DNA from 4 places in the Sinorhizobium sp. NFACC03 genome. Region 1 is predicted to be linked to each of the others. Evidence: riboswitches for the same ligand, from Rfam matches in the RefSeq annotation. Region 1 holds a riboswitch; each other region holds the start of a gene.
What was found. A riboswitch is a leader RNA that binds a small molecule or an ion and turns the genes downstream of it on or off. The one in region 1 is predicted to bind cobalamin.
Positions count from the first base shown of each region.

Region 1 (5,693 bases):
GCGGAGATAAACAGGTACTTTTCGCCGGGATGACGGACGAAGCTGAAATCGCCGAGCGGGCCAAAAGCCCGGAGCTTCATGCCCGGCTTCAGGTGATCGAACATCCAGCGGGTGCCGATGCTGTCGGCCTGCGCCTTGACCGTCACGGCGATCGAAAGCGGGCGAGACGGTGTCGACGACAGGGTGTAGGTGCGCATGACCGGATCGTCGGCGACCGGCAATTCGAGGGTGACGAACTGCCCGGGCAGATAACGAAACCAGGCGGGCTTCTCCGCACGGAAGGTGAAGGTCATGACATCGGCGGTCTCGACGACGGCCGATGTGCATTCGAGCATCTGCTGCCGATCGATCCAGACATGCAGTTCGTCGAAATGATGGAAGGAGGACGCCATCTGCATATCAGGCGACCTTTGAGAGCGGAGCCGCATCGCCCTGCAGGCGCTGCTCCATGAACTTGCAGTACCATTCGACGAACTGCATCACGCCGCCCTCGTGCTCCGGCGAATACGGACCGGGCTCATAGGCCGGCGAGCGGATGCCGAAGGCATTTTCCTCGACGATCTGGCGATCCTGGTCGTTGGTCTCGGTCCAGACATGAGTCAGATCCTCGAGCGTGTAGTCGACACCTTCGACCGCGTCCTTGTGGACCAGCCACTTCGTTGTCACCTGCGTGAGTTCCGGCCCGAGCGGCAACACGCGGAAGGTGATGGCGTGATCCGAAAGCACGTGGTTCCAGGTCGTCGGGTAGTGGAACATCAGGAGCGTGCCGATCTGCTTCTGCCTGACATCGGCCGACAGCGCCCTTTTTACGGCGGGCGCACCCGACATGGTGTAGCTTTCGGCATTATCGACCAGCGGCATGCGCGCGGCGCGGAACTGGCCGGTCGGCGACATCCGGAACTCGCTCGGCAGGCCCTCGGCCTCGCACTTCGCCCAATGGGCGGCAATCACCGGATCGTCCTTGGCGCCCTGCACCCCGGTCGCGGTCGGCGCTTCCGGATAGGTCCGGCAGAGTTCGGGGTGATTGGCGGCGCAGTGGTAGCACTCGCGGTTGTTCTCCCAGACGAGCTTCCAGTTGCCCTTTTCGATGATGGTGCTTTCGAAGGCGACCTTGGTCTCTCCCAGCCGGTGCGGCGCGAGGTAGGGGAATGCCAGCTCGCGGAAGGCGGCGAAATCCGCCGGCGTCTCCGACAGGTTGATGAAGATGTAGCCGCCGACCGTTTCGCAATGGATCTGCTTCAGGCTGTGGGCTGCCTTGTCGAAGTCTTCACCCATCTGGCGTGCGAAGAGCAGCGAGCCGTCGAGCTCGTAGGTCCATTGATGATAGGGACAGACGAGCTTTGCCGAAGAGCCCTTGTGCTGCGTGCAGACGCGGGAGCCGCGGTGGCGGCAGGAGTTGTGGAGCGCGCGGATCGTGCCCTGGCGATCGCGGGTGATGACGACCGGATAGTCGCCGACCTGGACGGTGAAATAGTTGCCGGCCCGCGGGATTTCGCAATCGTGGCCGATGAACAGCCAATCCCGATACCAGATGTTTTCCAGGTCCTGCCGGTAATAGTCGGGGTCGATGTAGAAGGCCCGATCGAGGCTGTAGCCGTCACGCCGGCCCTTCAGCTTGCGAAGCATATCGGTCTTGGTATCCATGTCCTGTCCTCATGCGCCATGTTTCGGAGAGGCAGGACAGGAACCCGCATGGGCGCACGCCCATGCGTTTTAGGCTCCGATCCGGCTGCCCGCCGCAACCCGTTACGGTTATGTCTGTCAAGGCTGGTTTCCGGGCTCAGGAGCCGTCCTTCGAAGGACCAGCCCGGCGCCTTCCCGGACGGAAAACCGTCCAGTGGCCTTTTGCCGAGGCTTTCGCTCCACCACCGTTGCGGGGGCAGCGCCGGGATTTGACCGGCTTCCCAATTATCCGCCTTCCCCTTTGGAAGACGACACCTTGAGTAAGGATATGTAAGCGCGGAAGGCGCCTCGGCAGGCGCCGGATAGCGACATTCAATTCCAGAATGACGACACGATCGAAACCGCCTTTTGGAAACGGATGCGAGAATTTTTCACTTTATAAACATATAGATAGATCAAAAATTGGGCAGATGCCGTCTTTTGTGACTGACATGACGCAGACACAGGAAGGCTTCGCCCGTTTGCGACATTCCCATGAATGTGCAGGGGCATCTTCCGCGAACGAAAGGAAATCCTTCATTAACCATAAGCCACTAGGCTTGCCGGCGGACGAAGATGTCCGGCAGGCAGATGGCACACTGACGATCATGGCAAAGTTCAGATATTACGACGCTGCGGCCGAGAAGCCGCCGGCGGTCATGCCGAAGACGGCCGTTCATACCGAGTTTCTGCGCACCGGCAGGATCAACCGCCGGCAATGGCTGCCGAGCGAGCGACGGTATCTGAGCTACGAAGAAGTCGCGGACAGGACCGGCAAGAAGCTCGCGACCGCCGGTGACACGACGCACAAGCGGATCAACGGCTTTCATGCCTCGATCCAGTTTCCCAAGCTGATTTTTCACCGCACGCTCGTCGGCAAGCCGCATCTCGGCTATTGCCATGTGACGGCGGCGCGGACGGCGGTCACGCCTTCCAAGGACATCACCTGGTCGTTCTACTTCGCCAATTTCTTCAGCGACCTTGGTGATGAGACACATTTCTTCGACCGTATCCAGAGCGGCTATTCCCGCATGTATTTCGCGGTCGCGATCGAGCCGAACGCCGAAGACGGACAGATGGTCATCAACCGCAACGTCCGCGACAACGGGCTCCTCTTCCGCACGGACGACCCCAAGGTTGCTCTCAAGAACGTGCTGATGCTGGGTGCCCGGGACTCCGCGCTGCGCCGCATTATCCGCAGTCTCTGAGGCAGCAACCGAACGCCCCCAAAAAAATCGTTCTGTTTTCCCGGCACGTCCGTTAAGGAAGCGTCGGAAAGGAAACGGCATGGCAGAGATCATCGACACAGGCAGGGAACCGGACCGCGCGATCGAACGCGCCTGCGCCGTTCTTGCCGAAGGCGAACCGGTCGCGATTCCCACCGAAACCGTCTATGGCCTTGCCGCCGACGCCACCAATCCCGATGCGATCAGCCGCATCTACGAGATGAAGGGCCGGCCGCGCTTCAATCCGCTGATCTCGCATGTCTCCGACATGGCGATGGCCGAGGCCCATGTGCGCTTCGACCCGATTTCCCGACGCCTGGCGGAAACCTTCTGGCCCGGACCCCTGACGCTGATCTTGCCGCAGCGGCCCGATAGCAGCGTGCATGCGCTGGCCTCGGCCGGCCTCGACACGCTTGGCATCCGCATGCCCGACGGCTTTTCGCGCCGGGTGATCGCCCGCTTCGGGCGGCCGCTCGCAGCGCCCAGCGCCAACACCTCGGGCAAGATCAGCCCGACCAGTGCGGTCCATGTCGATGCGGATCTCGGCGAAAAGCTGAAACTGATCCTCGACGCAGGCCCGGCCGAAATCGGCTTGGAGTCCACGATCATCAAGGTCGATGGCGACGAGATCCGGCTGCTCCGCCCCGGCGGCCTCGATGCCGCAGAAATCGAGCGCCTGCTCGATCGTCCGGTGATCCGACCGGAAACGGCGGGAGCAACGATCGAGGCGCCGGGCATGCTGGCCTCCCACTACGCGCCCGGCGCGGCCGTCAGGCTCGATGTTGCCGATGTGCGTGCGGGCGAGGCCTTGATCCGCTACGGCGGCGGCCGGATCGCCGGCGAGGAACAGGCGGCCATCGTTCTCGATCTCAGCCCGACCGGAAATCTTCACGAAGCGGCAGCCAATCTCTTCGACTACATGAAGCGGGCCGACGCCAGCGGCGCTGCGACGATCGCCTTCGGGCCGATCCCGTCGGAAGGATTGGGAGAAGCGATCATCGACCGGCTGCAGCGTGCGGCGGCGCCGCGAGGGTGAGATCGCGTGCGGCTTCTCCTCCGCACCCCGCCCTCACCGGACGGCCGCGATTGCGGTTATGATCGCAGCCGATAGGAACCGAGGATCGTGTCTTCAGTTCGACCGATCCGATAGCGCGCTCAAGCGCAGTGCGAAGGCAGACTCATGACGACCCTTCCCTCTCCTGAACTCATCGCCTCCTTCGTCGAGATCGTCGGCAGCGCCAATGCGCTCACCGCCGAAGCGGACAAGGCGCGCTATCTCGTCGAATCCCGCGGGCTCTTTCGCGGCACGACGCCGATGGTGCTTCGCCCCGGTTCGGTCGACGAAGTCTCTCGCATCATGAAACTCGCCAGCGCGACCCGCACCGCGATCGTACCGCAGGGCGGCAACACCGGCCACGTGGCCGGACAGATCCCGCGGGAAGGCAAAGCGGACATCGTGCTTTCGCTCGAACGGCTGAACCGGATTCGCGACGTGGATCCGGTCGGCAACGTGATCGTCGCGGACGCCGGATGCATTCTCGCCGACATCCAGAAGGCGGCGGACGATCACAATCGCCTGTTCCCGCTGTCGCTCGGATCGGAAGGCTCCGCGCGTATCGGCGGCAATGTCTCCACCAATGCCGGCGGCACGGCGGTGCTCGCCTATGGCAACATGCGCCAGCTCTGCCTCGGCCTCGAGGTCGTGTTGCCAACCGGCGAAATTTGGGACGGGCTGCGCCGGCTGAAGAAGGACAATACCGGCTACGACCTGCGCGACCTCTTCATCGGCGCCGAGGGCACGCTCGGCGTCATCACCGGCGCGGTGCTCAAGCTATTCCCGAAACCGCTTGGACATCAGGTAGCCTTCGCCGGTGTCGGCAGTGTGGAGCATGCGCTCGCTCTCTTCGAAAAGGCCGCCAGCCTTTGCGGGCCGGCGCTGACCGGCTTCGAGCTGATGCCGCGCCTCGGCGTCGAATTCACGACGAAACATATTCCCGGCGTTCGCGACCCGATGGACACCGTCCATCCTTGGTACGCGCTGATCGACATCTCGACCTCGGATTCGGCCGAAAGCGCCGAGCGCATAGTCAACGACCTCCTGGAACAGGGCTTTGCCGCCGGTCTCGTCGAAAACGCCGTGATCGCCGCCAACGAGACGCAAGGCAAGGCGCTGTGGCATATGCGCGAAAGCATGTCGCCGGCGCAGAAACCCGAGGGCGGCTCGATCAAGCACGACGTCTCAGTGCCCGTTTCCAGCATTCCTGCCTTTATGAAGGAGGCGGACGCCGCCGTCATGAAGGCGATCCCAGGCGCGCGCATCTGCTCTTTCGGCCACATGGGCGACGGCAACATCCACTACAACATTTCGCAGCCGGTCGGCGCCGACAAGCAGGCCTTCCTCGATCGCTGGCGCGAGATCAACGCGATCGTGCACGGTATCGTTCTGAGATATAACGGCTCGATCTCGGCCGAACACGGCATAGGCCAGCTGAAGCGCGACGAGCTCGCAGAAATCCGCGCACCGATCGAGATCGAGCTGATGCAACGGATCAAGCACGCCTTCGATCCGGCGGGCATCATGAACCCTGACAAGGTGCTGCGCGCCGACCGGTGAAGCGGGCAGTCTTCTGCGGCAGGCTTAAGCACCTGCCGCAAAGGGCTCGCTGCACTTCAGGCGACCCGCGTCAGCGACCGCCTGCGCGCAACTGCGAAAGAGACAGGAGCGTCTCGGCGCTGACGCCGCCTCCGCCGCTACCGCTGAGGATCGCCAGCCCCGGTGAGACGTCCGTGTTGTTTTCGACGTCA
Region 1 is NZ_FMXF01000001.1:493,930-499,622, reverse strand. It holds gene BLU35_RS02400 (FAD-binding oxidoreductase) at 1-398, opposite strand, end outside; gene BLU35_RS02395 (aromatic ring-hydroxylating oxygenase subunit alpha) at 400-1,644, opposite strand; cobalamin riboswitch at 1,749-1,957, opposite strand; gene BLU35_RS02390 (DUF6656 family protein) at 2,271-2,870, shown strand; gene BLU35_RS02385 (L-threonylcarbamoyladenylate synthase) at 2,950-3,924, shown strand; gene BLU35_RS02380 (FAD-binding oxidoreductase) at 4,069-5,502, shown strand; gene BLU35_RS02375 (DUF1217 domain-containing protein) at 5,573-5,693, opposite strand, start outside.

Region 2 (5,693 bases), on a different contig from region 1:
TGGAGAGCGGCACCTTCTCCGGCAGCCAGAAATTGCCGGTAAGCCGGTTCCAGACCTCCAGATCCTTGTCGTCCTCGATGCGGTTCCAGTTGATGGCGCGGATGCGGCTCGCTGGCTTGGTGTTCATGTTCATTTCGTTGTCCTCTCGGGCGTGGACGCCCCTCATTCCGCCTGCCGGCACCTTCTCCCCGCTTGCGCGGAGAAGGCATATGCCGCGCCATCTCGCAAATCTGGGCCGTCAGTGTGGCAGGTACCCTCTCCCCGCAGGCGGGGAGAGGGTTAGGGTGAGGGGCACTTAATGGGAACGCGGCGCTACAACGCGCAGGAAACGCAGCCCTGGACCTGCGTGCCCTCAAGCGCCATCTGGCGAAGGCGGATGTAGTAGATCGTCTTGATGCCCTTCTTCCAGGCGTGGATCTGCGCGCGGTTTATGTCGCGCGTCGTCGCCGTGTCGCGGAAGAACAGGGTCAGCGACAGGCCCTGGTCGACATGCTGGGTCGCAGCCGCATAGGTGTCGATGATCTTCTCCGGCCCGATCTCGTAGGCGTCCTGGTAATATTCGAGGTTGTCGTTGGTCATGAAGGCGGCCGGATAGTAGACGCGGCCAATCTTGCCTTCCTTGCGGATCTCGATCTTCGAGACGATCGGGTGGATAGAGGAGGTCGAGTGGTTGATGTAGGAGATCGAGCCCGTCGGCGGCACCGCCTGGAGGTTCTGGTTGTAGAGACCGCCTTGCATGACCGCCTGTTTCAGCTCCCGCCAGTCTTCCTGCGTCGGTATGGAAATGCCGGCCGCTTCGAACAGGCCCTTTACCTTTTCGGTCGCCGGCAGCCATTCGCTAACCGTATATTTGTCGAAATATTCGCCGGACGCATATTTCGAGTTCTCGAAGCCCTTAAAGCTCACGCCCTTCTCGACCGCCAGCCGGTTGGATGCGCGGATGGCGTGATAGGTCACCGTGTAGAAATAGATATTGGTGAAATCGATGCCTTCCTCCGAGCCGTAGAAGATGCGCTCGCGGGCGAGGTAGCCGTGCAGGTTCATCTGGCCGAGCCCGATCGCGTGGCTGTCGTCATTGCCCTTCTCGATCGAAGGCACTGACGAGATGTGGCTCATCTCAGAGACGGCGGTGAGCGCGCGGATCGAGGTCTCGATCGTCTGGCCGAAATCCGGACTGTCCATCGCCGCGGCAATATTCAGCGAGCCTAGGTTGCAGGAGATATCCTTGCCCATCTTTGCGTAGGAGAGGTCGTCGTTGAATTCGCTCGCCTCGCTCACCTGCAGGATTTCCGAACAGAGGTTGCTCATGGTGATACGGCCGGCAATCGGGTTCGCCCGGTTCACCGTGTCCTCGAACATGATGTAGGGATAGCCGCTCTCGAACTGGATTTCGGCGATAATCTGGAAAAAATCGCGCGCCTTGATCTTCTGCTTGCGGATGCGCGCGTCCTCGACCATCTCGCGATACTTCTCGCTGACCGAAATCTCGGTCAACGGCACGCCGTAGACACGCTCAACGTCATAGGGCGAGAACAGGTACATGTCCTCGTTGTTGCGGGCGAGCTCGAAGGTGATGTCCGGGATGACGACGCCGAGCGAAAGCGTCTTGATGCGGATCTTCTCGTCGGCATTTTCCCGCTTGGTATCGAGAAAACGCATGATGTCGGGGTGATGGGCGTGGAGATAGACAGCACCTGCTCCCTGGCGGGCGCCAAGCTGGTTGGCATAGGAGAAGCTGTCTTCCAAGAGCTTCATCACCGGGATGATGCCGGAGGACTGGTTTTCGATCTGCTTGATCGGTGCCCCCATCTCTCTAATGTTGGTGAGCGACAGCGCCACGCCGCCGCCGCGCTTGGAGAGCTGCAATGCGGAATTAATCGCGCGGCCGATGCTTTCCATATTGTCCTCGACCCTAAGCAAGAAGCAGGAGACGAGCTCGCCGCGTTGCTTTTTGCCGGCATTGAGGAAGGTCGGCGTCGCCGGCTGGAAACGGCCGGAAATGATCTCGTCGACGAGATCGCGGGCAAGTCCCTCGTTGCCGCGCGCAAGCGTCATCGCCACCATGCAGACGCGATCCTCGTAGCGCTCCAGGTAGCGCGTTCCGTCAAAGGTCTTCAGCGTATAGGAGGTGTAGTATTTGAACGCGCCGAGGAAGGTCGGGAAGCGGAACTTCTTCCCATAAGCGTGGTCGTAGAGATCTCGCACGAAGTTGAAGGAATACTGATCCAGCACCTGCTGTTCATAGTAGCCTTCGGTCACCAGATAATCGAGCTTCTCCCTGAGGTTATGGAAGAAGACGGTGTTCTGGTTGACGTGCTGGAGGAAGTACTGCTTCGCCGCCAGCCGGTCCTTGTCGAGTTGGATGCGCCCCTCTTCATCATAGAGGTTCAGCATCGCGTTCAGCGCATGATAGTCCAGCGCCGCTTCCGTCGCCTTCAGGGGGCGTTCGAGTGTTGAGACGTCCAAAATCGTTCCATCCCGTTTCTGACATTGGCGACGTCCTCCTCGGTCCCGAGAAGCTCGAACCGGTAAAGGTAGGGCACCTGGCACTTGGCCGCGATGACGTCGCCGGCGATCCCATAGGTCGCGCCGAAATTGCTGTTGCCCGCAGCAATGACACCGCGGATGTGAGAGCGGTTGCCCGCATCGTTGAGGAAGCGGATGACCTGTTTCGGTACGGCACCCCGGCCGTCGTCGCCGCAATAGGTGGGCACGACCAACACGAAGGGCTCGGAAACCGTAAGTGAAGCCTTACTTTCCTGGAGCGGTATGCGCGCTGCGCGAAGGCCGAGCTTTTCGACGAAGCGATGGGTGTTTTCCGAGCGGCTGGAAAAATAGACGATCAGGCCCACCGCCTGTCTCCTCTAGGAGAGCGCGCTGATCTTGTCGGGGCGAAAACCCGCCCAGTGTTCGGGGCCGGCGACGACGACGGGAAGCTGCATGTAGCCGAGGCCCTTGACCGTTTCGAGCGCGTCTTGGTCGATGGAGATATCAATGACCTCGTAGTTGACGCCCTGGCGATCGAGCGCCCGATAGGTCGCGGTGCATTGGACGCAGGCGGGCTTGCTGTAGACGGTAACGTTCATTTCTTCCTCGTTTGGTCGGCTGGATGAGAGCATGAGAAGGCGCACGGACACGCAACCGCGATCCGGCGAAATGCAGGGCTGTCATGGCTGTGGCTCGCTCGGATCTGGACGCCCGGGCATGCCTCTTCGTCAGCTGCGCGGGAAACCGCGCCTCTTGATTGGCGAGCGATAGAATTTCAATGACGCGGACATGACTTCACCCCGAAGCTTTCGACAGGCTGCCGGGGAGATGTCGAGACGATCAGGCAGGCTCATCCTGCCGCACGCAACTCAACTCCTCCGGACACCCCGCCCGTGGACGTTTTGCTCGAGGCAGGTCTCCTGGCTCACGGGTCTCAGCTTCCATCCCGACCTTCCCGAGGCCTCATGCCTCAGTGGTCCAATTCCGGACAGTCGCTCGCCGTCTACAGTTGCGGGGGCAGCTACGGCATAGCCTGGCGAAAACTCGCCGACGCACCGTATTCCCGTCTTAGCTCTCAATCCCTGCGAATCGAGAGAACCTCGAACACTAGATATAGTAGTTCATCGCAAATCTGCGTCAATAGGTACGAGGTGCCTGAAGCCGGGGAGAGAAGGTGATTTCTTTCGCCGTGTGGATAACAAGGAGTAAACGGCGGGATGCGGCGAAACTTGTGGGTGGAGAGCTCGGCTTCGAGCCCGGCGCTCGCTCCGTTGCCGATCACTTGCGAAGAGGCTCCGGCACGTCGCTTTTAGAAACGCCACGCCGGATCTCTCCCGAATTCGGTCCACGTGCTGGCAGGTGGCAGATCACGACAACTGCGCTGTCTCTTGCCTCTGCGCTCAGTCAATCGCAGAGCGACATGCTTACGTCTTTGTTTTCTCCGGGCTGGGCTCGAGGCGAAGCCCTTGCCATTTGCGGCGCGTCGCCGCAATCCCGCTCCGGCGAGGGCGGTGACTTGCGCGGATTGCCGTCCGTCGGCCAATGCCACGGATCGGCAATATCGCCGATGTGCGCCCGGACGGTCTCGTGATCCCGCGTCAATCCGATATCCTTCAGCTGGAATTCGCTGAACGTATCGATGTCGATGGTCGGGTTGAGTGCGTTGCCGGCCCAGTTCAGGGCATGAAGGATCGTTGATCGCACTGCGCTAAGCATTGCTATCCTCTTTGTTTTTGCTGTTGTGTTCGCGAAAAAAGTGAGGATTTTTGCTGCTTCGCGCAAAGCGATTTCTCGCATGCTGGCATAAAGAATGCTTATCTCAGGGCCATGAGCAAGATTCCTCCCATGAGTGCCGTGCGCGCCTTCGAAGCGGCCGCCAGACATCTGAGCTTCACCCGCGCCGCCGACGAGCTCGGCATGACGCAGGCGGCGGTCAGCTACCAGATCCGGATCTTGGAGGAGCGCATCGGCACGCCGCTCTTCGTTCGTCTTCCGCGTGAGGTGCGGCTGACGGCGGCCGGGCGGCAGCTGGCGCCGAAGGTGACCGAGGCGATCGATCTTCTCGGGGCTGCGTTTTCCGAGATCGCCGACAAGACCGAGCACCACCTGCACATTTCCGTGCTACCGACCGTCGTCTCGAGCTGGCTCGGCCAGCGGCTCGCCTCGTTTCAGACGGCCCATCCGAACATCAGCATCCGGGTGCACATGTCGACCGAACTGATCGACTTCAAGCGTGATGCGATCGACCTCGTGGTGCGCAGCGGCAACGGCGACTGGCCCGGCAACGACGTGTTTCCGCTCTTCCCTATCGATTACATGCCGGTCTGCACACCGTCCTTCCTGGAAAAGCACCAGCTCAAGGAACCGTCCGACGTTCTACGCGTGCGGCGTTTCGGCAACGCCAGCTGGTGGCGGCGATGGATGATCGAAACCGGCGTGGAACCACCGGCGAGCAACGGCACCGAACTGATCTTCGACGTTCAGGCGATGGACGTCGCCACGACACTTGCGGATCACGGCATTGCCATCGCCGTCTCGACCTTCCTGCTGGAGGAACTCAGAAACGGCAAACTCATCCGGCCGTTTGACCATGTGGTGCAGGACGGCCGGGCCTATTGGCTGGTCTACCCGCAGAGCCACCGGCGGCAAAAGAAGATCCAGGCCTTTCGCGAGTGGATCATTGCCGAGGCCGACGCATCGAATGCGCTGCTGGCGACCGTCGTGGGCGATTCCAGGTCGGCATCACCTCAAGCCGGGGTCGGAGCGAGCGCGCTCGTGAAACCTGAATAGGGCTTGCTGAGCGGCGACGCATAGGCCCCGCGCTTGCTCGTCATAAGTCCCTGTGACACGAGTGCTTCCGCCTGCTTGACCGCGGCCGAAACGCCGTCGATGACAGGGACGTCATAGTCCGCTTGGAGCGCCCGGGCGAGATCGGCCATGCCGGCGCAGCCGAGCACGATCGCTTCTGCGCCATCCTGATTGAGCGCCAGCTCGATCTCGCGCCGGAGTTTGGCGAGCGCGTCTGATGCCTTGTCCTCCAGTTCGAGCACCGGGATGTTGGCGGCGCGGACCCTTGCCCGGTCGCCCATGCCGTAATGCCGGACGAGATTCTCGATCAGCACCCGTGACCGTTCGAGCGTGGTGACGACGGTGAAACGTTGCGCCAGCATGGCAGCGGTCGCGACGGCGGATTCGCAGAGCCCCAC
Region 2 is NZ_FMXF01000027.1:38,583-44,275, forward strand. It holds gene nrdF (class 1b ribonucleoside-diphosphate reductase subunit beta) at 1-133, opposite strand, end outside; gene nrdE (class 1b ribonucleoside-diphosphate reductase subunit alpha) at 313-2,466, opposite strand; gene nrdI (class Ib ribonucleoside-diphosphate reductase assembly flavoprotein NrdI) at 2,436-2,852, opposite strand; gene nrdH (glutaredoxin-like protein NrdH) at 2,865-3,086, opposite strand; cobalamin riboswitch at 3,381-3,605, opposite strand; gene BLU35_RS26705 (hypothetical protein) at 3,892-4,371, opposite strand; gene BLU35_RS26710 (LysR substrate-binding domain-containing protein) at 4,333-5,277, shown strand; gene BLU35_RS26715 (aspartate/glutamate racemase family protein) at 5,235-5,693, opposite strand, start outside.
Region 2: another riboswitch for cobalamin. It lies ahead of nrdH (glutaredoxin-like protein NrdH); the one in region 1 lies ahead of BLU35_RS02395 (aromatic ring-hydroxylating oxygenase subunit alpha).

Region 3 (5,693 bases), on a different contig from region 1:
GCGTTTCCGGAACCGCGCCGGACCCAACGGTACTGTGGCACGGCTCGGCGGCGACGAGTTCGCAATCATCCTCGGCGATTGCAGCGAGGCCGAAGCCCGTGGGCTTGCGGCCGGTCTTGTCGCCGATGCGCAGACACCGGTTGGGTTCAACGGCCAGCTGCTGGTCGTCGGCGGCAGCGCCGGCATCGCCTTCGCGCCGCGCCATGGTTTGACCGCGCGTGCCTTGCTGCTGGCGGCAGATGAGGCGCTCTATCTTGCCAAGCGACGTGGCCGCAACCGCGTCGAGACCGCTGACGATACGGTGCTGCCGGGTGAAACCACCGGCGAGCAGCCAACCGCCGGGCCAAGCGGCCTGGGCGATTTTTCTACTCCGGTACGTTATAGAGCGTGATGACCACCACGGCCGAAAGCTGAGGGCCGACTGCGGCGGACGGCACGCGGCCGTAAAGCATGATGGTGCGGAAGGCCGTGCGCGCGTCGGTCTTCAGGTCGTGATGCAGGACGAAATGAATGCGCCGCGCGCGCAGCAGCGCCAGATTGTCATCGTCGAGATCATGGGCGATGTAGAGTGCGCAGTTGCGGTTGAGGCGATCGAAGGCTGCCAGCACCGAGCGGTTGCCGCCGCCGATCGAATAGGCGGCATTGATGTCGGGGTTGGCGGCGAGCGCTGCGTCCGCCAGCGCGCCGGTTTCGCTATCGCGACCATGCCCCTCGCTGATCTCGACGATCCTGATTGTCGGATAGTGCTGACGCAGCACTCGGCGAAAGCCGATCTCCCGCTCTTCCTCGCCGCGGAAGCGGCCGCTGGATAGCGTCACGAGGACCGTGGCCGCGGCACCTGCAAAGCGTTCGCCAATCAGATAGGCAGCCGTTTCTCCGGCCGCCCGGTTGTCGGCGCCCGCATAGGCGGTGCGCTGGGAGTTGGGAAGGTCGGTCGCCAGCGTCACGACGGGAATGCCGCCTGTCTCGAAGCGTGCGACGGCGCCAACGATCTCGGGCACATCCGGCGCCTTCAATACCAGCCCGTCGGTTCCGCGCAGGCGGATGCGGCCGAGCAGTTGCACGATGTCCTGCGGCCGCATGGTCTCGGCGAAGTGAAAACGGCAGCGAAAGCTCGTCGGCGCCAGTGTCATGGCTTCGCTTTCAAAGGCCCGTCGTACCGCATCGGTAAAGCGCTCCGGCGCCTCCATGACGATATCGATCGCGAACTTGCGGCCTTGAATGTCGAGTCCCGCCTGCTGCTTCTCCAGTTCCTCGATGGCTGCGCGAACCCTGGCGACGGTCTGGCGGCGGACACCCGGGCGCTCGTTGAGTACGCGATCGACCGTCGCGGTGCTGAGACCGGCCTGAAAGGCGATGTCCTTGACCAGAAAGGGATGGGCCACCGCCGCTGCTCTCCTGATGGATTTTTGATGGATTCCTGCTCTATATCATGTTTTGCCGCCGCCTATAGTCGTGCCCATCAAGATGTTCCGGAGGAGGAAACGCGATGAAGACCGACAACAGGGCGAGGCAGCGGATCGAGCGCATCTGCCGAAGCGGCCTGCGATATCGAGGCGTTCCGGGCGGAGGTCGAGCGCCGGACCAGCCTGGCCGACTATCCCTATGCTTCGAGCTGCGACCAGAACGTGTTGATCTACAACAGCGACGAGCTGATTGCCGCCTGCGGCGATGCAGAAACGCGGCGGGCGGTGCTTGCCGAAATCTGTGAGGCGCTGGCGACCGGCCCGGGTGTGGCGGTGTTCAAGCGCGCCTTTGCCGATACCGCCGCGGTGGATGTCGCGAGCACCGTCTTCGACGAGATCATCGAGGAGCAGCATCGCAGCAACAGCGGCGGCGGCGACCACTTCGCCAAGCCTGGCGCCAATGATCGCATCTGGAACTCGCTGGAAAAGCACTGCCTGAAGGCGCCGGCGAATTTTGCCGCCTACTACGGCAATGCCATCATTGCGCTTGTCAGCGAAGCCTGGCTTGGGCCGAATTACCAGATGACGGCGCAGGTGAACCGCGTCAATCCGGGCGGCGCGGCACAATCGGCGCACCGGGACTACCATCTCGGCTTCCAGACCGCCGCGGTGATCGAGCGCTATCCAGCGCATGTCCACAAGCTCTCGCCGGTGCTGACGCTGCAGGGCGCGGTCGCCCACTGCGACATGCCGCTTGAAAGCGGGCCGACCCTGTTCCTGCCCTATAGCCAGACCTATGTGCCGGGTTATCTGGCGCTCAATCGGCCCGAGTTCCGAGCCTATTTCGACGAGCACCATGTCCAGCTCCCGCTCGAAAAGGGCGATGTCGTCTTCTTCAATCCGGCGCTCTTCCACGCGGCCGGCAACAACCGCTCCACCGACATCCGCCGCGTGGCGAACCTGCTGCAGGTGTCCTCGGCCTTTGGCCGGACAATGGAAACGGTCGATCGACTGACGATGAGCGCGACGCTCTATCCGGCGTTGAAGGTTTTGCTTGGCGGGGGCAAACTGACCAATGCAGAAGCGGCCAATGCCATCGCGTCCTGCGCCGAGGGCTATTCCTTCCCAACCAATCTCGACCGCGATCCGCCGCTTGGCGGGCTGGCGCCAAAGACCCAGGCGCAGTTGATGCGCGAGGCGCTTGCCGCGGGAGCAAGCGAGCAGGATTTTCGGGCCTCACTCGACGCGCAGGCGAAGCGCAAGCTGAGTTGGGTCAGTCTCACAATTGACAGGCTCCCGGCGCATTTCGCTCGGGAGCCGTAGCTGTTTCACATCATCATTTGCGAGGGAGGAACTCGATGAACGGACAGATGCAAGGCAAGGTCGCCATCGTCACCGGCGGCACGCAAGGGCTGGGCGCAACGATCGCCGGCCTATTCGCCGAACGCGGTGCGGCGGGCATCGTCATTTGTGGGCGCAATGCCGCCAAGGGGCGGGCGAAGGCCGAGCAAATCGGCAAGGCCAGCGCCGCGAAAGTGGTCTATGTCGAGGCCGATCTTGAAAAGGTGGACGACGCGCGCAAGGTCGTTGCCGCCTGCGATGCGGAATTCGGTCGGGTCGATGCGCTGGTCAATGCCGCCGCCATCACCGATCGCGGCACGATCCTGGACACGACACCGGAACTCTTCGACCGGATGTTCGCCATCAATGTGCGGGCGCCGTTCTTCCTGATGCAGGAGACGGTGAAGGTGATGCGGCGCGAGCGAACGGAAGGCACCATCGTCAATATCGGCTCGATGTCGGCAATGGCCGGGCAGCCCTTCATTGCGGCCTATTGCTCGTCGAAAGGCGCTCTGGAGACGCTGACCAAGAACACTGCCTATGCGCTTCTGCGCAACCGCATCCGCGTCAACGGCCTGAATATCGGCTGGATGGCTTCCGAAGGCGAGGACCGCATCCAGCGCGAATTTCACGGCGCTGCCGCGGATTGGCTCGAAAAGGCGGCCGCCAGCCAACCCTTCGGCAGGCTCGTCGATCCGGCCGAGGTGGCGCGAGCCTGCGCCTACCTGTCTTCGGCGGAATCCGGGCTGATGACCGGATCGGTGATCTGCTTCGACCAATCGGTCTGGGGCGGCTATGACGGTTCGCCCCATCCGGTGGCGCCGCTCTAGATCACGATGATTTTGGGTCGGATCGATCCAAAATCATAAACGTGATCGGTCCTTAGAAGTTAGAGCGGAATGCGGGCGGAAAACTGCGTGCACTTTTCCTCATCCCGCTCTGACGGGCGCTTGTCTTTCGCTAGTGGCTGTGCCCTTATGACGCCGTCAGGTGCCCGCGCAAGCGGGAGAATCGGGAATCCGGTGTCATTCCGGAACGTGCCCAACGCTGTGACGGGGACAGTCGCCTCTACAAGTGCCTTGAATTGATTCAAGGTTTTGCCACTGGATCTTAAATCGATCTGGGAAGGTGAGGCGACCGGTTGAACCGAAGTCAGAAGACCGGCCTGGCGAGATAGACCGAACCCCGCGCGGACGGCGGGAGGTTTTCGCATTGTTGGGGATCGAACGATGCTGACTGAACCGAAGGGCGGCCTTGCGGCTGCCGGTGCCTTCTCGCTGGATGAGCGGGAGGCTGTCTACCGCGCTATCGAAACACGCCGCGACGTGCGCGACGAATTCTTGGCAGAACCTCTTCCCGACGATCTGGTGAAACGCCTGCTTACGGCGGCGCACAGTGCACCGTCGGTTGGCTTCATGCAGCCCTGGAATTTCGTACTGGTGCGGGGGGCAGAAACGCGCGAGCGCGTCTGGCAGGCGTTTCGTCGCGCCAATGATGAGGCGGCGCTGATGTTCGAGGTAGAGCAGCAGACCAAATACCGCTCGCTGAAACTCGAAGGCATTCGCAAGGCACCGCTCAGCATTTGCGTCACCTGTGACCGCACGCGCGGCGGCGCCGTCGTTCTCGGCCGCACGCACAATCCGCAGATGGATGTCTATTCGACGGTTTGCGCCGTGCAAAACCTGTGGCTTGCGGCCCGCGCCGAAGGAGTTGGCGTCGGCTGGGTCAGCATCTTTCACGAGGCCGAGATCAAGGCGATCCTCGGCATTCCCGATCATATCGAGATCGTCGCCTGGCTCTGCCTCGGTTATGTCGATCGCCTTTACCAGCAGCCCGAACTGGCGGTGAAGGGATGGCGGCAACGCCTGCCGCTGGAAGAGCTGGTGTTTGAGGAAGGCTGGGGGAACTGCGGCGAGAGTTCCTAAAACCCGTCTCGCAAAAGTGCGCAGCGGTTTTGCGATAACGACGTGCGAAGTATCAAAAACTTAAAGTGCAATGAGCGAATCTAAAAGATCGCGACGCGCTTTAAGGCGGCGCCAGGATCAGTTCTGGACCGGTTGATAGGCCGGTCCCTTCGGGTGCTTCAGGTCGATCGAGGTTTCTTCCTGCGGCAGGAAGGTCGGGCCGACGACGCGCACCTTGCTCTTGGACGGGTCGTAGGGCCGCTCCTCGGCCGGCGCCTTGGCGGTCGTGGTGTCCGCCGGTTTCTTGGTTTCGATCACGACGATGGACGACTGATCGTCGCCGATCTTGGTGCCGGTCGTCTTCGGCGAGGTTGCGGCAGTCTGCGGTATCTGGCAGCCGCACATGCCAGGCTTGCTGATGCCGCGGGTGCGATAGGCAAACGCATTGGGCATTTCGGTATAGGGTAGCCCGGTCACGGCCGAGACCATCTGTTCGCTCTCTTCCGTGTTGATATCGTGGAAGTAGAGTTCCGTTTCGGCGCCAGGGCAGCGCGCCCGGCAGGCCTGTTCGTCACGCGGGAAGTCGGCCGGCGTCGCATCCGAGGAGATCGGGAAGAAGGCGCCGTCGCAGGTGCGCACGCACATGGTCCGCAACGTTCCGCGGTAATAGCCATCCTGCGGCGCATAACTGTCTTCGTTATGCCCGAGCATCGGCCCGTAGGCGTCCTCAGGTGGCAGGTCGGCAATGATGTTGCGGTGCGTTTCGGGCTCTTCGGGCTCGACGCTGGCGAACTCCTCGCTGTCGCTGTAGCAGCCGTTGATTTCAAGCGCGGCAAGGATGCGGCGGCGGCTGTCTTCGCTGCCGCCGGCGAAGATCTGCTCGCGCTCCGACTTCAGCATGCGCAGATTGTCTTCCATCTCGGCGATGAGGCTGTCGAGCTCCCCGCAGCTGTCGGGGTCGCCGCCATCGTAGGTGACGACGCTGCCGCCACCGCAGCCCGCGCGGCGGCGGTCGTTCTTCGCCCGGCGCAGCTCGATATTC
Region 3 is NZ_FMXF01000005.1:120,277-125,969, forward strand. It holds gene BLU35_RS10285 (GGDEF domain-containing protein) at 1-391, shown strand, start outside; gene BLU35_RS10290 (LacI family DNA-binding transcriptional regulator) at 366-1,385, opposite strand; partial or broken gene BLU35_RS10295 (phytanoyl-CoA dioxygenase family protein) at 1,490-2,729, shown strand; gene BLU35_RS10300 (SDR family oxidoreductase) at 2,765-3,577, shown strand; cobalamin riboswitch at 3,719-3,930, shown strand; gene bluB (5,6-dimethylbenzimidazole synthase) at 3,977-4,672, shown strand; gene BLU35_RS10310 (DUF2865 domain-containing protein) at 4,790-5,693, opposite strand, start outside.
Region 3: another riboswitch for cobalamin. It lies ahead of bluB (5,6-dimethylbenzimidazole synthase); the one in region 1 lies ahead of BLU35_RS02395 (aromatic ring-hydroxylating oxygenase subunit alpha).

Region 4 (5,693 bases), on a different contig from region 1:
GCAGACGCCCCTCCGGCGCCACGCCGAAGATGTGCAGGCCGTCGCGGATCTGCATTTCCTTGAGGTCGCAGAGATAGGCGTCGAGCTTTTCCAGCGCCTTGTCGTCGCTGTCGCCCTTGTCGATGCCGGCATCGCTGTCGAGGCCGATGTCGCGCACGAGGTCGAGGATCTGGCGGCTCAAGAGCCTCAGCCTTCGCGGGTCGCCACCAGCCGCGTCGTAATATTCGTCCACCAGCGCTTCCAGATCCTTCAGCGGACCATAGGATTCAGCGCGCGTGAGCGGTGGCGTCAGGTGGTCGATGATGACGGCGCTGGTGCGGCGCTTGGCCTGCGTGCCTTCGCCCGGATCGTTGACGATGAACGGATATACATGCGGCAGCGGCCCGAAGATCGCCTCGGGATAACACCTCTCCGACAGCGCCAAGGCCTTGCCCGGCAGCCATTCGAGGTTGCCGTGCTTGCCCATGTGCACGATGGCCTGCGCGCCGAACTGATGGCGCAGGAAGGCATAGAAGGCGAGATAGCCATGCGGCGGCACCAGGTCCGGCGAGTGGTAGCTTTCCTTCGGATCGATGTTGTAGCCGCGCGCCGGCTGGATGCCGACGATGACATCGCCGAAGCGGGCGAGCGGCAGCGCGAAGGCGCCGTCGAGGAAGAACGGATCGGCCTCGGGCGCGCCCCAACGGCCGCCAACTTCATCCTGAATCTGTTTCGGAAGCGAATCGAAGAAGGCGTTGTAATCGCTGAGCGAAATTGTTTCTCTAATTTCACGATCACGGCCTGCCGCATTGGTCGGCCCGGCCATCAGGTAACGCATCAGCGCGTCGCCATCCTCCGGGACGTCGCCCACCGCATAGCCTTCTGCCGTCATGGCACGCAGCACTTCGACGGTGCCGGCCGGTGTGTCGAGACCGACGCCATTGCCGAGGCGCCCGTCGCGGTTCGGATAATTGGCCATGACGATGGCGATCCGCCGGTCGGTGGGTTCGGTGCGACGCAACTTCGCCCAGTTGACGGCAAGGCTGGCGGCAAAACGCACCCGATCTTCGAGCGGCTCATGCCCGACAATGTTAGCCTCGACTTTCGCATCGTAGATCGACGCCGCCTTGAACGAGACGGCGCGCGCAAGGATGCGGCCATCGACCTCCGGTAGCGCCACGTTCATCGCCAGATCGCGCGCCATCAGCCCCTGCGGCGATGTCTCCCATTGCTGCCGTGATGAGCCGGAGAAGATCACCTGCAGCACCGGCGCGCCTGTTGATTCCAGCACCGTCGGCTGACGATCGGCGCCGGGCGAAGAAACGGCAAAGCCGGTGGCATTCATCACCACGTCGGGTGGGGCCTCGGAAAAGATCGATTGCAGCGTGCCGACGGAGACCGCATCCTTGAGGCTGGAGACGAAGACCGGCAGTGCCCGAACCCCTTGCACCTTCAGCGCATCGATCAGCGCTTCGACCGGCCGCGTCTCGCCGCTCTGGACGAGGGCGCGGTAGAAGCAGATGGCGATGGTGGGATTTGCGCATGCGGGGGCTCCAGCCCCCACAACACTCAACCAATCCGAAACCCCGATCACGCCCCGCCCCGGCCACCAGATGCCGGCTTTCAGCAAAGGCTTGGCCGGCTGCGGTTTCTCGGCGCCTGAAACCAGCGCCTCGGCATAGTCGAGGAACAGGCCGGCATTGTCGGCGCCGCCCTCGTTGAAATAGGCCCAGAGCCGCTGGCGGTCATCGGCCTCAACCGTAGAAAACGGTTCAAGGCCCGGGTCCGGCTTGTCGTCGCCCGGCAGCACCGCGATCTGGAAACGGTGGGTGACGGCGGCCGCATGCAAGGCTTCGAGCAGATAGCGGAAATAGCTGGCGCCACCGAGCGGCCGGACGACGATCAGCCTCGCATGACGCGCCGTGCGCTCGACATAGGTGTCGACCGACATCGGATGCATCAGGTTCATCAGGCTCGCAATGCGCAGGCTCAGGCCACCGTCACGCCGGCCGTGGGCGGCGGCGATCGAGGAGAGCTCGGTGTCGGCGGCAGACAGGAACAGGATGTCGGCCGGCGTTTGCCCAAGGTCGATCGCCTCGTTGCCGTCGGCGATCGTTCCTTTCTGGGCGAGAAGCAGATGCATGGTCTTGTCCGTTCGGGCAATTCCGAACGGAAACGCGTGAAGCGGCTTCCGTCCGGAATTGCGTTATTTCAATGCGTTAGATCATTTCATTCAATGAACGATCAGACGAGCGCAGCAATCGCAGCGCGAACCGCCGCCTCGTCCATGTCGTGCAGGCCGATGACGACGAGACGCGTGCCGCGCTTTTCGCCGGCCGCCCAGGCGCGATCGTAATACTGGTCGATGCGGGCACCGACCGCCTGGATCAGCAGGCGCATCGGCTTGCCAGGCACATCGGCAAAACCCTTGAGACGCAGCACGTCGTGCTCGGATATCACGCCCTTGAGGCGATCGATGAAGGCGGCCGGATCGGCGATGGCGCCGAGCTCGACGACAAAGCTGTCGAACTCGTCATGGTCGTGCTCCTCGCCCGCCTCATGCTCCATCTCGTGATGCGACTTGCGGTTGGCGATATCGCTTTCGGTGCCGACGCCGAGGCCAAGCAGGATGGCGGCGGCCACCTCGCCGTTCTTCGCCTCGATCATGGTCGGCTTGCGGCTGGTGCGCGAGGAAACCTCGTCGCGTACCGCCTTGAGGCCGGACGCGTCGATCAGATCGGTCTTGTTGAGCACGATCAGGTCGGCAGCGGTCAACTGATCCTCGAACAGTTCCTCGATCGGGCTTTCATGGTCGAGATTGTCGTCCTCGACGCGCAGCGCATCGACCTTGTCATGGTCATCGGCAAAGCGGCCGGCGGCAACGGCAGCGCTGTCGACCACGGTGACGACGCCATCGACGGTGACTTCACTGCGGATATCCGGCCAGTTGAAGGCGGCGATCAGCGGCTGCGGCAAAGCCAGGCCCGAGGTCTCGATGATGATATGGTCCGGGCGGTTTTCGCGCTCGAGCAGCTTGGTCATGGTCGGGATGAAATCATCGGCCACGGTGCAGCAGATGCAGCCATTGGTAAGTTCGATGATGTCGTCCTCGGTGCAGGCCTCCGCACCGCAGCCCTTCAAGACGTCGCCGTCGACGCCGAGATCGCCGAACTCGTTGATGATCAGCGCGATGCGCTTGCCGTCGGCGTTCTGCAACAGATTGCGGATCATCGTCGTCTTGCCGGCGCCGAGGAAGCCGGTGATGACAGTCGCCGGGATCTTGCCGTGGCTGGTTCTCGCAGTGGTCATTATTCAACCCTTCATTTTCAGCGGCAAACCGGCCGCGACAAAGTAAACTTCAGCGGATTTCTCCGCAACGATCTGGTGAAGCCGGCCGGCATGGTCGCGAAACTCGCGGGCCATGCGGTTCTCGGGCACAATGCCGAGGCCGACTTCGTTGGAAACGAACACGAAGCGCGCCTGCGCCTGCGGCAGGTAGGCAACAAGCGAGGCGAACTCCGCCTCGATGTCGCGCTCCTCAAGCATCAGATTGGTGACCCACAGCGTCAGGCAGTCGATCAAAACGACATGGGTGGGGTCGTCGATGCGCCGCAGAATGCCGACGAGATCGACCGGCTCCTCGTGCGTCGTCCAGCCTTCGCCGCGGCGCATCTTGTGATGGTCGATGCGCGCGCGCATTTCGTCGTCCCAGGCGCGGCCGGTGGCGACATAATGTTTGGTAAGGCCGGACGCTTCGACGAGCTTCTCGGAAAAGCTGGACTTGCCGGAACGGGCGCCGCCGAGGACCAGAACGGGTCCGGCGCTGGGATTGCTCATCGCGACCGCGCCAAGGTCAGCGGCAGATGGCAACAGCCGTTCGACGCGCCGGCGGCGCGTTCGGGAAAGTATCTGAGAGCCAAAACAACCTCCGTGATGGCGTTGGAGACGACACGTCTCCTCGGGCGGAATGCCCATGTCGGGTGGCAGGTCTCCTGGCTCACGGCGTCACGAGGCCCCACATCGCCTCGCTCAGAATGGACGAGGTTCCGATGTCAGGACCCGAGCGGCCCGCCTCACCTTCCCGGCGCTTTCCGGTGCCACAGCGAACCTTTGCGCGTCGTCTCCGACGCATGGGCGCTGTGGGCGGCTTCGTGAAAGGCGGACGATTCGTAGAAGAAGAGGCGTCCAACCCGGCTGATCACGATGCCACGCCAGTGGCTTTTCCGGCTCGATCCCGACCTGCCTCGATTGCCCCATGCAACCGGCTGGCAGCTCTGAATTTGAGCCCGATGGCGAACCCTGACCGTTCTACAGTCGCGGGGTCGGCTGCGATAAGGATGCCCGATTTGGGTCCATCCGTCACATTCCCAATTATTCCCCCCGATCGCCACGACAAGGGGGAACCATCCAACATCCGATGATTAGGAAGCGGGCGCCGCAAAGTCAATCGACGCTTGCGACACCTCCCCGGCCGACTTGCGTCGCGCGACGATTTGTCGAGCGCGAAGCCGCACCGGACATTAGGCGAATGGCAGATCGCGAACGAACATATTTTAGCAATTACAGATGTTGCGTTAAACTGCAGCGCCGCGCGTCCTATGGACGCGCAAAGGTCGCTGAACCATCCCGCAACCGACCCGAGGGGCTTCGTTTATCCGGTAGGCACATGGAACGCAGGCTCGCCGCCGTGATGATTGCCGACGTTTGCGGCTATGGGCTGCTTACCCAGGCCGACGAGGAGGGTACCTGCGCCCGCTTTCAGGCCGACCTGCACGAACTATTCGAACAAAGCATCGAGACGCATCGCGGCCGGCTGATCAAGACCATGGGCGACGGCCTGCTGGTCGAGTTCCACAGCGTCGTCGAGGCAGTCCGATGTGCGGTCGAGGTGCAGCGCGCCAAATCTGATAGTCGCGGCGTGGACGCGGGGCGGCTGCAATTCCGCATCGGCATCAATCTTGGCGACGTGATCGTCGAGGGCGACGACATCCACGGCGATGGTGTCATCATCGCCGAGCGCCTGCAGAGCCTGGCCGAACCGGGCGGCATCGTCATCTCCGGCACCGCCTACGACCAGGTCGAGAAGCACCTCGATGTCGGTTTCGTCTTTCTCGGCGAGCAGCGCCTGAAACACGTCGAAAAACCGGTTCGGACCTACCGTCTCTGGCTGGACGAAGCCCACGCCGGCAAGCCGAAGGCCAGGGCGCACCGTGGAAGACGCTGGGTCGCCCTGGCAGCGGCATCTGCCCTGGCATTCACAGCCGCCGCCGGCGCCGCCTGGTGGCGCCCGTGGCAGCCGCCTGCCGACATCCGTCCGGCTCAGGCTGTGGACTTCAGCCAGGCAGACAAGCCCTCGATCGCCGTGCTTCCGTTTGCCAATGTCAGCGATGACCCCAAGCAGGAGTTTTTCGCCAATGGCATGACCGACGGCCTCGTCACCGAACTGGCCCAGATCTCCGGCCTGTTCGTCATCGCGCGCAACTCGACGTTCACCTACAAGGGGAGATCGGTGACAGCCAGGCAGGTGTCGGAAGAACTCGGTGTGAGATATGTGCTTGAAGGCAGCGTCCAGCGTGCCGGAGAGCAACTTCGCATCAATGCGCAGCTCATAGATTCCCTGGATGGCGGTCACGTCTGGGCCGGAAAGTTCGACGGATCGCTCACCGACGCCTTTGCGCTGCAGGACGAAGTGATGCGCGGCATTGCCGAAGCGC
Region 4 is NZ_FMXF01000020.1:35,067-40,759, forward strand. It holds gene cobN (cobaltochelatase subunit CobN) at 1-2,122, opposite strand, end outside; gene cobW (cobalamin biosynthesis protein CobW) at 2,224-3,288, opposite strand; gene cobU (bifunctional adenosylcobinamide kinase/adenosylcobinamide-phosphate guanylyltransferase) at 3,292-3,816, opposite strand; cobalamin riboswitch at 4,180-4,402, opposite strand; gene BLU35_RS22790 (adenylate/guanylate cyclase domain-containing protein) at 4,646-5,693, shown strand, end outside.
Region 4: another riboswitch for cobalamin. It lies ahead of cobU (bifunctional adenosylcobinamide kinase/adenosylcobinamide-phosphate guanylyltransferase); the one in region 1 lies ahead of BLU35_RS02395 (aromatic ring-hydroxylating oxygenase subunit alpha).